DNA from 3 places in the Thioalkalivibrio sp. ARh3 genome. Region 1 is predicted to be linked to each of the others. Evidence: predicted binding sites of a transcription regulator. Region 1 holds the regulator's gene; each other region holds the start of a gene.
The links. Region 1 encodes FliA, which starts transcription of late flagellar genes. Its sites were predicted from a motif close to GCTAAAGTTNNNNNNNNNNCNGCCGATA; they were not measured.
Positions count from the first base shown of each region.

Region 2: C995_RS0106200 (methyl-accepting chemotaxis protein) is a predicted target of FliA. The motif match lies at 1,733-1,760, and genes of this name have one in related genera.
Region 3: C995_RS0104270 (YjfB family protein) is a predicted target of FliA. The motif match lies at 2,251-2,278, and genes of this name have one in related genera.

Region 1 is NZ_KB897949.1:131,513-136,361, reverse strand. Features, by position in the region: gene flhA (flagellar biosynthesis protein FlhA) at 1-348, shown strand, start outside; partial or broken gene flhF (flagellar biosynthesis protein FlhF) at 427-1,498, shown strand; gene C995_RS0107580 (MinD/ParA family protein) at 1,658-2,482, shown strand; gene C995_RS0107575 (RNA polymerase sigma factor FliA) at 2,479-3,240, shown strand; gene cheY (chemotaxis response regulator CheY) at 3,300-3,680, shown strand; gene C995_RS0107565 (protein phosphatase CheZ) at 3,784-4,560, shown strand; gene C995_RS0107560 (chemotaxis protein CheA) at 4,639-4,849, shown strand, end outside.
Region 2 is NZ_KB897948.1:294,858-299,706, forward strand. Features, by position in the region: gene C995_RS0106200 (methyl-accepting chemotaxis protein) at 1-1,661, opposite strand, end outside; gene C995_RS0106205 (DASS family sodium-coupled anion symporter) at 1,797-3,326, opposite strand; gene C995_RS0106210 (superoxide dismutase) at 3,484-4,065, shown strand; gene C995_RS0106215 (acetylornithine transaminase) at 4,189-4,849, shown strand, end outside.
Region 3 is NZ_KB897947.1:896,948-901,796, forward strand. Features, by position in the region: gene C995_RS0104255 (DUF3429 domain-containing protein) at 1-695, shown strand, start outside; gene folE (GTP cyclohydrolase I FolE) at 725-1,378, shown strand; gene C995_RS0104265 (class I SAM-dependent methyltransferase) at 1,622-2,224, shown strand; gene C995_RS0104270 (YjfB family protein) at 2,355-2,567, shown strand; gene C995_RS0104275 (electron transport complex subunit E) at 2,645-3,337, opposite strand; gene rsxG (electron transport complex subunit RsxG) at 3,364-4,032, opposite strand; gene rsxD (electron transport complex subunit RsxD) at 4,025-4,849, opposite strand, start outside.

The DNA of each region.
Region 1 (4,849 bases):
CCGGACGAGGAGCTGCCTTTGATCGCGCTGGACCCATCGTTGGAACAGCTCTTGCATAAGTCCCTGCAGGGCAGCAATGGCGAGACCGTGGGATTGGAGCCGGGCCTGGCTGAACGCCTGCAGCGTTCGGTGTCGGAGGCGGCGCAGCGTCAGGAGGCCAGCGGCCAGCCGGCCATCCTGGTGGTGGCCCCGGAGATCCGCTCCTGGATTGCCGGATGGCTGCGCGGGGCGGTGCGCAACCTGGCGGTGCTGGCCTTTACCGAGATCCCCGACAATCGGCGGATCCGTGTGGTAGCCACGGTGGGTCAGGAAGACTCGGCCCGCCAGGCAGCCCCCACGAGTGCCTGAGACGAACAGTAGCGATCGGATCCGCCAGGGCGGAACGGGAGAACAGCGATGAATGTGAGACGGTATCGGGCCCGCGACATGCGCGACGCGATGCGCCAGGTGCGCGAGCAGCAGGGCGAAGATGCGGTAATCCTGTCCAGCCGTCGGGTCGACGGCTGGCTGGAGGTGGTTGCCGCTCTCGAGGATGGCGATGCCGGGGTCTCCGAACGCGAACAGCAGGCCGCCGTGAACGCGGTCCAGGCACCACGCGAGGAGCCGGTGGCCGCGTCGCGCCCGAGCAGCGCCTCGGCCTGGCCCGCGGATCCGGAGCTGGCCGCGATGCGGCAGGAGCTGCGGGATCTGCGCAGCCTGCTTACCCGTCAGCACAGCGACAACGAGGCGGCGCAATGGGCGGCGCGTCATCCGCTGGCGGCGGAGTGCAAGGCGCGCTTGATGGACCGGGGTTTCAGCGAGGCACTGGCGCGCAGCCTGGCGGGCAGCATCCTCGATGACAGTACCGTAGAGCAGGCCTGGGAGCGCCTGCGTGCACGCCTGTCGGGCGCAATTGCCACGCGCCATCCCGATATCCTCGACGAAGGGGGCGTGCTGGCACTGGTGGGGCCTACGGGCGTGGGCAAGACCACCACGCTTGCGCGGATTGCGTTGCGCCAGATCCGCCGCATGGGGCCGGATTCGGTTACGCTGGTCACCCTGGATGCGCAGCGCATTGGTGCGACACGCCAGCTGCAGGCCTTCGCGCAGATGGCAGGGGTGTCACTGCGGGTGCTGCAGGGCGCGCGCGAGTTGCGGGAGATGACCGGGCGAGCCGAGGATGGGCACCTGATTCTGGTCGACACGGCGGGGCAGGCACCTGCGGCGGTGGGCGACGAGTCGCTGTTCGCCGGCTGGCCGGACCGTATCCGGTGCGAGAGCTGGCTGGTCGTCTCCGCGACCACCCAGGCGGCGGCACTGCAAAGGGTGCTGGAGGCGTTCCGGAAGACGGAGCCATCGGCCCTGGTGCTGACCAAACTCGACGAGGCCGAACAATTGGGGGAGACGTTGTCGGTACTGCTCGACCAGCACCTTGGGCTCACGTTTGTCAGCGATGGTCAACGCATCGCGGAAGATTTCCACCGGGTGGAGACGGGGGATCTGACGCGGCGTGCGCTCGGTGAAGAAGAGCGTCCTGCGCGTGGTGCCTCGCGCGATGAACGATGGACTGATCAGACGCTCGCGGAGCTCGCCGGCACGCGCAGCCACGTGGCGTCGGCGCGCGGGACGCCGGATGGCGGGGCCCTGGAAATGATTCATCCAGTGGGGAAGGGACGCTATGCCACGCACTAATCCACCGTTGAAGGTCATCGCCGTTGCTTCCGGAAAGGGCGGTGTCGGCAAGACCAATGTCTCGGTCAACTTGTCCGTCGCACTTGCCCGGCTGGGTCGCGAGGTGATGCTGTTCGATGCCGATCTTGGGCTGGCGAACGCCGATGTGCTGCTCGGGCTGAGACCGGAGCGCACGCTGCATGACCTGGTAACCGGACAGGCGGAAGGGCTGGAGGAGATCCTGGTGGAGGGTCCCGAAGGGATCAAGGTCGTCCCTTCGGCGTCGGGGATCGCCGCGATGGCCAACCTCTCGCAGGTGGAGCACAACGGGCTGATTCATGCATTCAGCGCGTATTCGAAACCGCTGGACGTACTCGTCGTGGACACCGCAGCGGGTTTGCAGGAGTCGGTGACGACCTTCTGCCGGGCCGTCCAGGAGACCCTGGTGGTGGTCTGTGACGAACCGGCGTCGATTACCGATGCGTATGCCCTGATCAAGGTCCTGCACCGGGACCATGGTTTGCGGCGTTTCCGCCTGGTGACGAACATGGTGCAGGACCGAGCCGGAGCCGAGCGCCTGCTGCAAAAGCTCGCGACGGTTTGTGGCAACTATCTGCCGGAGGTCATCCTGGACCTGGCGGGATACATCCCGATGGACCAGAATCTGCGCACGGCCGTCCAGAAGCGGGCGCCGGTGGTGCAGCAGTATCCGGGCAGCCCGGCGGCCAAGGCCTTTACCGAGCTTGCCCGCACGGTCGATCGCTGGCCGGTGGGTCGCGGCGCCGATGGTGGCGTCGGATTCTTTGTCGAACGGATGCTGCAGAGCGCATGATGTCGCCGCGTAATCGACTACCAGGCTACGAAAGCGTCGCCGCGGCCGGCCACGAGCAGCGTGTTGCGGAGCATATCGAGCTGGTGCACCGCATCGCGCACCATCTTATGGCTCGTCTGCCTGCCTCGGTCCAGGTCGATGACCTGATCCAGGCGGGCATGATCGGTCTGCTGGAGGCCGCGCGGCAGTTCGAGGGCGGGCAGGGCGCGACCTTCGCCACCTATGCGGGGATCCGTATCCGCGGCGCGATGATCGATGAGCTGCGGCGCAGCGACTGGACGCCGCGCTCGGTGCATCGCAACAGCCGCAAGATCGCCGAGGCGATCCAGACGGTCGAGGCCCGGGAAGGGCGCGCGGCACGCGGGGTCGAGGTGGCCGAGGAGCTCGGAGTCCCGATCGACGAGTACTACACGATGCTGCAGGACCATGCCGGCGCCCATCTGTTCGCGCTGGACGATCTGGGCGGCACCGACGGCGATGCCGACCGGGTGATCGAGGGGGCGGAGGCCTCGCCCTCGCGGACGATCGAGGCCGGGGAGTTTCGCGAAGAGCTGGCCGCCGCGCTGGGTGATCTGCCCGAGCGTGAACGCCTGGTACTCTCGCTTTATTACATCGAGGAACTCAATCTGCGCGAGATCGGCGCGGTGCTGGGCGTGACCGAGTCGCGCGTCAGCCAGATCCGCAGTCAGGCCGTGATCCGGCTGCGCGCACGTCTGGGTTCCTGGCTCGAAGATGGCGAGGCTTTGCAGTTATTCTGACGGCCACGCTCTAGTACCCACATGCATAATTAATCCCGGAGTGACCTGTGGACAAGGGAATGAAAATTCTCATCGTGGACGACTTCTCCACGATGCGGCGGATCATCAAGAACCTGCTGCGTGATCTCGGCTTCAACAACACGCATGAGGCCGATGACGGCAGCACGGCCCTGCCGATGCTCCAGAACGGCGACTTCGACTTCCTGATCACTGACTGGAATATGCCCAATATGCCGGGCATCGACCTGCTGCGGGCGGTGCGCGCCGACGAGAAGCTGAAGACGATGCCGGTACTGATGGTGACGGCGGAGGCGAAGCGTGATCAGATTGTCGAGGCGGCCGAGGCGGGCGTAAACGGGTACGTGGTAAAGCCTTTTACCGCTGAAACGCTCAAGGAAAAGATCGATAAAATCTTCGAACGCATTGAATCTCAGGGGTAATCGGGGTATGGCAGGCGGGATCCTCGGGCACGAGCAAAGCCTCGGCCAGGGGGGGCAGTCCCGGTCGGTACGTCCGGGATGAGGAGCGAGCAAGGGGCTTTGGATGACAGACCAGGAACAACCGGTGGGGGATCAGCAGCTCGCACGCGCGCGCGAGCTTGTTCAGGTGCTTGAAGCAGGGGATGACGTCACGGCGCGAGCGCTGATTCAGGACCTTGCGCGTCCGTATGATCGCGAACTGTTCGACGAGCTCGGCAAGCTGACGCGTGACCTTCATGAGGCCCTGCAGAGTTTCCGTGGTGATTCGCGACTGGTCGAACTGACCCAGGCGGAGATCCCGGATGCTCGCGAGCGCCTCAATTACGTGGTCACCATGACCGAGAAAGCGGCGCATGAAACCCTGACCGCCATCGAAACGAGCCTCCCGATCGCCGAGTCCTTCAGCCAGCAGGCCGGCGAACTGACCGCCAAATGGACCCGTTTTCGCAACCGCCAGCTGTCGGTGGATGAGTTCCGCGAATTCGCGCGCGATCTGGACGAGTTCTTTGCGCAAGCCAGCCACGACACCGATGAGCTCCGGCGCCTGCTGTCGGAAGTGCTGATGGCGCAGAGCTATCAGGATATAACCGGGCAGGTGATCCGGCGGGTGATACAGCTCGTAACGGATCTCGAGGAGAACCTGGTCTCGCTGATCCGGCTGTCCAGTGGGCGCATGGAAGCGATCGAGGCCGCGGAGAAAACACTGGACGACAACGCCGATCGGCGCGAGGGCGATCGACGCGGTCACGGTCCTGCGGTGCCGAAGACTCAAGATTCCGGCCAGGATGTCGTTGAAGGACAGGACGAGGTGGACGATCTGTTGTCCAGTCTGGGCTTCTAGACAACCGCCGATTCCTGAATCGGCGTCTCCCCTGGACCCACCCTACAACGGCAAGCCTCACCGGAACGGAGAGACCGAATGGCCATCGACCCCAATGACGAAATCCTTCAGGACTTCCTGATCGAGGCCGGGGAACTGCTCGAAGGGCTGAACGAGCAGCTGATCGACCTGGAGCAGAATCCCGATGACCGGGATCTGCTCAACGCGGTATTTCGCAGCTTTCACACCATCAAGGGCGGCGCGGGCTTCCTCAGCCTCGATGCGCTGGTGACGGTCTGCCATCACGCGG
Region 2 (4,849 bases), on a different contig from region 1:
ACCTGCTCCACGCTCTGGTGCGCCTTGGAACGGCCGTCTTCCATCGCCTGCACCGCCTCGCGGGTGCCGCTTTGCACACGCTCGATCATCTGCTGGATCTCGTGGGTGGAGTCCTGCGTGCGGCTGGCCAGGGTCCGGACCTCGTCGGCGACCACTGCGAAACCGCGGCCCTGTTCGCCCGCACGCGCCGCCTCGATAGCCGCGTTCAGCGCCAGCAGGTTGGTCTGGTCGGCGATATCGCCGATCACTTCCAGGACCTTGTTGATCTCCTCGGCATCCTGAGACAGGCGGCTCACCACCTCGGCAGCACCATCGACCTGCTGCGACAGGGTGTTGATCGCGGCCACGGTCCGCTGCACGACCTGCTGGCCCTCGCTGGCGTCCTGGTCGGTGTTCTGCGCCGCGGCGGCGGCATCCGCCGCATTTCGGGCCACTTCCTGCACCGTGGCCGTCATCTCGTTCATCGCCGTCGCCACCTGGTCGATTTCGGACTTCTGGCGGCGGACCTGCTCGTTGGTCTCCTCGCTGGTCGCGGACAGCTCGTTCGCCGCGGCGGCGACCTGGTCGCCCCCGGCCGCGACACTCGCCACCAGACCGCGAATCTGTTCGACGAAGTTGTTGAACGCCTCCGCCAGTTCTCCAAGCTCGTTGCGCCCGGAGACCTCCAGCTTGCGGGTCAGGTCACCGCCGCCACCCGCGATATCGTTCAGGCGGACCACCGTGCGATTCAACGGACGCACGATGCTGCGGGTCAGCAACCAGGCCAGGAGCGCGCCGAGGGCCACAGCAACGACTCCGACCGCGACCACGGTCCCAGTCGCGTTGCGCGCCATGGCCACATAGGCACTGCGGTCCACCATGACCTCGAGCACGCCGACCACATCACCGGAGAAGTCCGTCACGGGGCGGCCGACTACGGCCATCGGGGTGCCTTCATAGGTCACGTTGCGCACAAGTTCCTCGCCCTCCATGACCTCGCGCATCTCGGCATCGCTGAAGGTGGAGTCACCGCTGATGGTGCCGCCGAAACGGCTGAACGAACGACCATCACGCAGGTAGAGGGCGACCGGCGAATCCGTTTCGTCGGTGAATTCCTCAAAGAAGCTGTCGCCAAACGACAGCCCGAATTCCACGGAGCCGACGTGTTCACCATTGTGTTCGATCGGCACAACCCCGCGGATCCCGAGACCCGCCACGCCTTCTTCCAGCCCCGAGATCGCGGTGCGCTTGTCGTTCGTGTCGACCACGGTCTGCCGGAAGTCCGACAGGTCATCCCCGTAATTGTCGGGGGAGTGAACGCGCAGGAACGAGGTCGCCGGCGGGGTGTGGAACTGATACTGAGCCACGCCATAGTGCTCGCTGAGCGAGTCGAAACTGGGCACGACCATCTCGGCCAGACGCTCGCGATCCCCCGCCCCCATGGCCTCCTGCACGTCAGGGATCTTCGCCACGGTCTCCGCCATCGCGGTCGCACGAGCGGACTCCTGGTCCAGCCGCCCGACGAGCTGCGCGGCCAGATCGCTCAGCTCGCGCTGTTCGGCGCGATCGGCCATGGTGCCAAGACTGTTCATCACGACGACGAGTGTCAGGATCACGGCCAGCAGTACCACCGCGATGATCCCGACCATCAACCGGACACCGATTCGGATGTTGTCGAACATAATTGACGATTCTCCCCCAGGTTAAGGCTTTGCAGACGCGCGGCATCCTTGCTGCGGCAATTCACAGACAGTAGCGGCCGCGAAGCTTAAAGCTTGAGGGAGATCACAGAAAGCCAAGCGCCCGAGCGGGGCACCCTACCCGCGCATCAGGACGAACTCGGCGAAGGCATAGACAGCAAGCGTGATCAGGACAATCGCCACCAGCGACAGCAGCGCTCCTCCACGCACCATGTCCAGCACCCGCAGGCGGTTGCTGGCGAACACGATCGCATTGGGCGGGGTGGCAACTGGCAGCATGAAGGCCACGGAAGCGGCAAAAGCGACGGGTATCGCGAGGAGCACGACCGGGATGTCCATGCGCATGGCCAGCGCGACCACCAGCGGCAACAGCGTCGCGGCAGTCGCCGTATTGCTCGTGACATGCGACAACAGCATGGTTATCACCACGACCCCGGAGATAATCAGGACCAGCGGCCACGCCTGAGCGGCGGCTAGCCCCTCTGCGGCCAGTTCCGCCAGACCGCTCGCCTCGATGGCCGAGCCCAGGCTGAGCCCACCCCCGACCAGCAGCAGGACCCCCCAGGGGAGCTCGCGCGTGTTGTCCCAGGCCAGGAGCCGGCGCTGATCCGCCGCACCCGAGGGCAGCAGGAACAACAACCCGGCCCCCAGGATCGCAATGCCGGCATCGGTCAGGTGGACCGGCAGGACGCCCTCCAGGAACGGCCGCGACAGCCACGCCAGCGCCACCAGCAGGAAGACCCCCGCGACCCGGTACTCGGCTCGGGACCATGCCCCGATCTCGGCACGCTGCCGGTCCATCATCGCCTGCAACCCTTGCAGGCGCACGCGATGTACCGGGAAGACCCAGCGCGTCAGCAGCCACCAGGCCAGCAGCAGCAACAGGGTGGCGAGGGGCAGGCCCAGCATCATCCACTGCATGAAGCCGATCTCGATGCCATGCCGGTCGCCCAGATAGGCTGCAGTCAGTGCATTCGGCGGAGAGCCAATAATCGTCGCCATGCCCCCGATATTGGCGGCAAAGGCGATCCCCAGCAGTAGTGCGAGCGCGGGCCGGCGCGACTCGGGGCCGCCCCGGCCTCCCGCGATCTGCGTATCCCGATCCATCAGCGCCAGAACGGACAGGGCAATCGGCAGCATCAGCGCGGCGGTCGCCGTATTGCTGACCCACATCGACAAGCCCGCGGTGGCCAGCATGAAGGCCCCCACGAGGAGATGCAGGCGGTCCCCCGCCCGGCTGACGATCGCGAGCGCAATGCGCTGGTGGAGCCCCCAGCGCTGCACCGCCAGCGCGATCGCAAAGCCCCCCATGAACAGGAAGATGATGGGATTGGCATAGGGTGCGGTCGCCGCGTCCATGGGCACCACGCCCAGCAGTGGCAACAGGGCAATCGGCAGCAGCGCCGTAACGGGCAGGGGCAGGGCCTCGCTGATCCACCAGGTGGCCATGAACAGGGTCAGGCCCAGCACCCACCAGGCCTCGCGCCCGATGCCCTCCGGAGGCGGAAACAGCAGGAACGCCAGCATCAGGAGCGGGCCTAGGAACAACCCCACGCGCCCGCGCCAGCGGTAGGCACTGCGAGAGGCGTTCGTACCAGACTCCGGGGGATCGGCACTGGATTGTCGATCCGCATCGTGCGCGGGCATACCCTTGCTCCTTCACGATTCCATCGAACGAAAACCAAGCCGCGCCATCGGACATTGCATCCCCCGGACAACGTGACTATCGTTGACGGGTTCACTGGCTCGGCCATCGATGGTCGGCCAGCCGCAGTCTCGCATGTTTTCTTACAAGGAGTCTTTCATGGCCTACGAACTGCCCGATCTGCCCTATGCCAAGAACGCGCTGGAGCCGCACATCTCCGCCGAGACGCTGGAATACCACCACGACAAGCACCACGCGACCTACGTAACGAAGCTGAACGGCCTCCTGCCGGGCTCCGAATTCGAAAATGCCTCGCTCGAAGAGATCATCAAAAAGGCACCGGCCGGCGGCATCTTCAACAACGGTGCCCAGGTCTGGAACCATACGTTCTACTTCAACTGCATGGGTCCGAATGGTGGCGGGGAACCCACCGGCAAGCTTGCGGACGCGATCAACAGTGCCTTTGGCTCGTTTGATGCCTTCAAGGAGAAGTTCAACGAGGCCGCGGTCGGCAATTTCGGCTCCGGCTGGACCTGGCTCGTGCAGAATGATGATGGCTCGGTCGAAATCGTGAACACCTCCAATGCAGGCAACCCGATGCGTGATGGCAAGACCCCGCTGCTGACCTGCGATGTCTGGGAGCATGCCTACTACATCGACTACCGCAACGCGCGTCCCAAGTACCTGGAAAATTTCTGGACCGTCGTCAACTGGGATTTCGTCGCCCAGCAGATGAAATAAGTCGCTCAAACGCGATCGGTGCCGCCCCAATGCGGCGCCTCGGGCAGAAGCCGGCGACTCGGGCGCCGGCTTCTGCATTTAGGGGAAACACTGATCCGTGCATCCCCAGGGAGAAGCTTGCAAATGATTGACGTCCTGCAGAATACCTACAATCGGCTTCCTGTCGCCTTCGAACGGGGGGAAGGCGTCTGGCTCTGGGATACCGAGGGGAAACGCTACCTTGATGCCCTGTCCGGCATCGCGGTCTGCGGCCTTGGGCACGCCCACCCGAAAGTGGCGCATGCGATCTGCGATCAGGCTCAGACGCTGGTACATACCTCGAACCTGTTCCGCATCCCCTTGCAGGAACAGCTGGCCCGCCGTCTGTGCGCACTCGCACAGATGGACCAGGCCTTTTTCTGCAACTCCGGCGCCGAGGCCAACGAGGCGGCGATCAAGCTGGCCCGACTGCATGCCCGCCGCCGCGGCATCGAGAACCCCAAGGTCATCGTGATGCACGGCAGCTTCCACGGACGCACGCTCGCGACGCTGTCGGCCACCGGCAACGAGAAGATCCATGCCGGCTTCGAGCCCCTGGTCGAGGGGTTCGTGCACGTACCCCATGGTGACGCCGAGGCCGTCGAGGCCCTGGGCAGCGACCCGGACGTGGTCGCGATCCTGGTCGAGCCCATCACCGGTGAAGGCGGCATCCACGTACCCCCACCCGGATATCTGAAGCGCCTGCGCGAACTGGCCGATCAGCACGACTGGCTGCTGATGCTGGACGAGATCCAGGCGGGGATTG
Region 3 (4,849 bases), on a different contig from region 1:
TGGATGCGATGCTGCCCGGTCAATGGGTGCGTCTGGAGTGGGGGATGGGATCCGCGCACAACCGCGAGCAGTTCCACGTCCTGCAGCAGGCGACAGGGGCCGATGTGCTGCCGTTTTTCGTGGCGCGGGACGGGCCGGTCGGAGGGCTCCCCGAGTTGCGCGAGTATCTGGGCGCGCGGGCGGTCACGGCCGGCGCCAGCCGGGGGCGGCATGGCGTGGCCGAAGCGGTACCGTCATCGCAGCAGGCCGCGGAAGGTTCGGCGCCGGTGCTCCAGGTGCTTGGATACGGTGGTCTGATCCCCTTTGTGGCGCTGGGCTTCGGCGCCTGGATGGCCCAGCCGGAATGGCAGGTTTTCGCGCTGGAGGCCCTGGCGTTTTATGGTGCGGTGATCCTGTCGTTCCTGGGGGCCATCCACTGGGGGCTTTATCTGGCGGATCGCGGCCACCGGGTGGGGCCCCTGTCGGCACCCGTGTGGGCGGTGGTACCGGCGATCCTTGCCTGGCTGGCGTTGCTGCAGCCCCTGCCCGAGGCGCTGATGACCCTGGCCGCCCTGTTTCTGGGCGTGCTCTGGGTGGATCGCCTGAGCCTGCGCGGCAGGTGTCTGCCGCGCGGCTATATGGGTCTGCGCATGGCGCTGACAGCGGGGGCCATCGTGTCGCTGGCCTCCGGACTGGCCGTTATTATGGCGGGCTGACACGCCTGCGCCCCCAAGGAACGCCGAAGATGGCACACAACAAGGACCTATCCATGCAAGCAGATCCCCGAACCGTGGATGAGCCCGAGGCCAGCAGTGCCGACGGGCGTCCGCTGCCGGCCCCCGAAGCGCTGGCCCGTCATTACCGCGAGATCCTCGCCGGCCTGAACGAAGACCCGAACCGGGAGGGCCTGCTGGATACGCCGATGCGGGCGGCCAAGGCGATGCAGTACTTGACCCGCGGGTATCACCAGGACCTCGACACCATCGTCAATGGGGCGTTGTTCAGTTCCGACAATGACGAGATGGTGCTGCTGCGCGACATCGAGCTGTATTCGCTGTGCGAGCATCATCTGCTGCCGATCATCGGCAAGGTGCATGTCGCCTATCTGCCCAATGGCAAGGTGATCGGGTTGTCCAAGATTGCGCGGATTGTCGATATGTACGCCGCGCGTCTGCAGATCCAGGAAAACCTGACGCGACAGATTGCCGAGGCCCTGATGCAGGTCACCAATGCCAAGGGTGTGGGTGTAGTGGTGGATGCCAAGCACATGTGCATGACCATGCGCGGGGTGGAAAAGCAGCACTCGTCGATGGCGACCTCGGTGATGCTGGGTGCCTTCCGCGAGGATGCGCGCACCCGCCGCGAGTTCCTGAATCTGATCCACAGCTCCCGCGACTGAACCCCGCCGGCTGCATTTGCCCGGAACACGGGCAAAAAAATGGCCCGGTGGGAGTCCGGGCCGAACGTTCAGACAACCGTGTGATGGAGTCTTCTAGTCTGAACGGCGGACCTGCGGCTTCCGTTGCCAGGAACCGCTCTATCCGCTCTTGCCTCCATGGACAGGGGTGTGATGCACAGGTTCCGTTCGGATCCGGGTATCACGTCAACGCGTTCACATTTTGCGCCGCGTACAATGATTCTTATGCGCGGAGTGGAACAGATTCCCTGGCTTTATGACGCCCTGATGGGGCTGGCGGACGCGCTTGGGTTCCGGGGCTGGCGCCGGCGTCTCGTCGCGGGGGTGCGTGGAGGCGTGCTCGAGATCGGTTGCGGCACAGGGCGCAATGTCCCTCTTTATCCGGACGCGGCGCAGGTCGTTGCGCTTGATCCGGATCTGGCGGCCCTGCGTCGGGCGCGCAAGCGCGTCCCCGAAGCCTTGTTTGTGGTCGCGCGGGCCGAGGCATTGCCCTTTGCCGATGCGCAGTTCGACACGGTCGTCTCGGGGCTGGTGTTCTGTTCGGTTCAGGATCCGGACCGGGGACTGGGGGAGATCCGCCGTGTGTTGCACGCCGAGGGTCAGTTGCGCATGCTCGAGCACGTGCGGCACCGGCGCCCGAGCCTGGCCTGGGTGCAGGATCAGGTGCAGCCGGCCTGGACCTGCGTGACCGGCGGCTGCCACCCGAACCGCGACACCGAGGCGGCGGTGGAGCGCGCCGGGTTCGTGATCGAGGCAGAGGACCGCGAGGCGCGCGGGGTCATGCGGCGGTTCGCGGCCCATCCCCGCTTGCCGCGGGACGCTGGCTGAGGCAGTCAAAAAAATTTTCAGCGGACCCTAAAGTCTGCGCGCGTCTGGTCGTCACTTCAGGGGAGTCAGGCCCGAAATCGCATCGCGAATGCCCGGCGGGCCGGCTCCACATTCGAATCAGGAGTGAACGATGGATGCCAGTGCGATTGCCAGCCAGGCCACGCAGATGAGCCAGCAGAATATTGCCGCGCAAAAGGACGTCGCGGTGCAGAAGAAGGCCATGGAATCGGAAGAGATGGCGGCACAGGGCCTGTTGCAGGCCATGCCGAACATCAGCGAGATGCAGGCGACCTCCCAGGGCCTGCCCGACCACGTGGGCAATCACGTCGATACGAAGGCCTGATCGCCCATACGGTCGCCGCCCCGCCGGATTTCCCCGGCGGGGCGTTTTTCGTTATGGGTTCTGCGTGATGCGCGGGATCAGGCGGTTTCGGAGGCCTCGGCGCGGGATTCGTCCGTAGTGGGTTCCGGCTCGGTCGCCGTGTGCTGGTCGATCCAGTTCTTGGCGGCGATCAGCAGGCCCATGGCCATGAACGCGCCCGGCGGGAGCAGGGCGAGCAGGAAGCCGTGCTCGGATGGGTAGATCTGGATGGTCAGGTTATGGCCCCACTCGCCGAACAGCAGGTGGGCGTTGTCCATCAGCGTACCCTGGCCGAGGATCTCGCGCAGCGCGCCTAGCGCGATCAGTACACCGGTAAAGCCCAGGCCCATCATCAGCCCGTCCAGCGCGGCGCGCGGGACCGAGTTGCGCGAGGCGAAGGCCTCCGCGCGGCCGATGATCGCGCAGTTGGTCACGATCAGCGGGATGAAGATACCGAGGATCAGGAACAGGCCGTGGAACCAGGCATTCATCGCCAGTTCGATTGCGGTCACGATGGAGGCGATGATCAGCACGTAGACCGGGATGCGGATCTCCGGGCGGGCGTGGCGGCGGATGGTCGAGACCAGCACATTCGACAGCAGCAGCGTCAGGGTGGTCGCGATGCCCAGCCCGATGGCATTGACCATGGTCCCGGAGATTGCCAGCAGCGGGCACAGGCCGAGCAGCTGGACCAGGCCCGGGTTGTTGTTCCACAGGCCGTCGCGAATGATATCGGTCAGGGTCGGGTTCATCGGTCGTCCTGTTCCGTGTACATGGATCAGTCTTTCCCTATGGGTTCGACCATCGCGCCTGCGTCTTCCTTCGGCGCGCTCGCGAGCAGGTCGTCGCGGTAGTCGTCGAAGTATTCCAGTGTGCGGCGTACGGCGCGAACCACCGCACGCGGGGTAATGGTGGCCCCGGTGAACTGGTCGAACACGCCGCCATCGCGGCGCACGGCCCAGTTGTCGGGCTCGGGGTCGTTGAGCGAGCGGCCCTCGAAGCCGTGGATCCAGTCGGAGCGTTCGGCCTCGATGGCGTCACCCAGCCCCGGTGTCTCGCGGTGGCTGGAGACGCGCACGCCCAGCAGTTCGCCGTCGCGGTCCACCCCGATCAGCAGATGGATGTCACCGCTGTAGCCGTCGCGTGCCACGGCCGAGAACACGATACCCATGACGTTGTCGTCCGCGTCGCGGGCGAACCAGGCGGGCAGCTCCTTCCCGCCCAGCCGGTCGCTGCTGAGCGCCGCCGTATCGTGCACCGGGTCGTTCGCATAATCGAGGTCCCCTGTGAGATCCGCGATGCGGCTGCGGTTGACCTCCATGCGGTTGTCCGCGATGCGTGCCTCCGTGCCCTCCTGTACCAGCGCGACCAGCCCCGCGCCGGCCGCCGCGAAGCCGGCCAGCAGGACGGTGGCGATCAGGATATCGCGCGGCTTCAGGTCAAGCATGGCCGTCCCCTGGCGGCGGCCCGCCGCGAGTGCGCCCGAAGACGCGCGGTCGCGTCAGGTGGTCGAGCGTCGGGGCGACCATGTTCATCAGCAGTACGGCGAAGGCCACCGCATCCGGATAGCCGCCCCAGGTGCGGATCACGAAGATCAGCACGCCGATCCCGGCCCCGTAGAGGATGCGCCCGAGCGGGGTGGTGGAAGCGGAGACCGGATCGGTGGCGATGAAGAACGCGCCGATGATGACCGCCCCGGAGAACACGTGGAAGGCCGGCGAGGCGAACGAGTCGGGGTCCAGCAGCCAGAAGAAGCCGGCCGGGATGGCCACGCCCAGGATTACGGCCACCGGGATGTGCCAGTGGATGATGCGGCGGAACAGCAGATACAGCCCGCCCAGCAGGAAGAAGTTGCCGACCCATTCCCAGCCGGTCTCGGTGAAGGTGCCAAACAGCGGGCTGGCCGTGATCTCGCCCACCGTGCGCCCGGAGACCAGTCCCTCGCGCATGGCGTCCAGTGGTGTCGCGCGTGTGACGGCGTCCCACTCCTGGGCGCCGGGGAGGCTGCCGGTCAGCACGGTCTGCAGGCTCTGCCAGAGGGTGAGCGGGGATTCCGGCAGCGTGGTGGCGGCCGGCCAGAGCGCCATCTCGCGCGGGAACGAGACCAGCACCACGACATAGCCGACCATCGCCGGGTTGAACGGGTTGTAGCCCAGCCCGCCGTAGAGGTGCTTGGCGACGATGATCGCGAACGCAATGCCGATCAGCGTGACCCAGAAAGGCGCCAGCGGCGGGATCGCCAGTGCGAACAGCCAGCCGGTCAC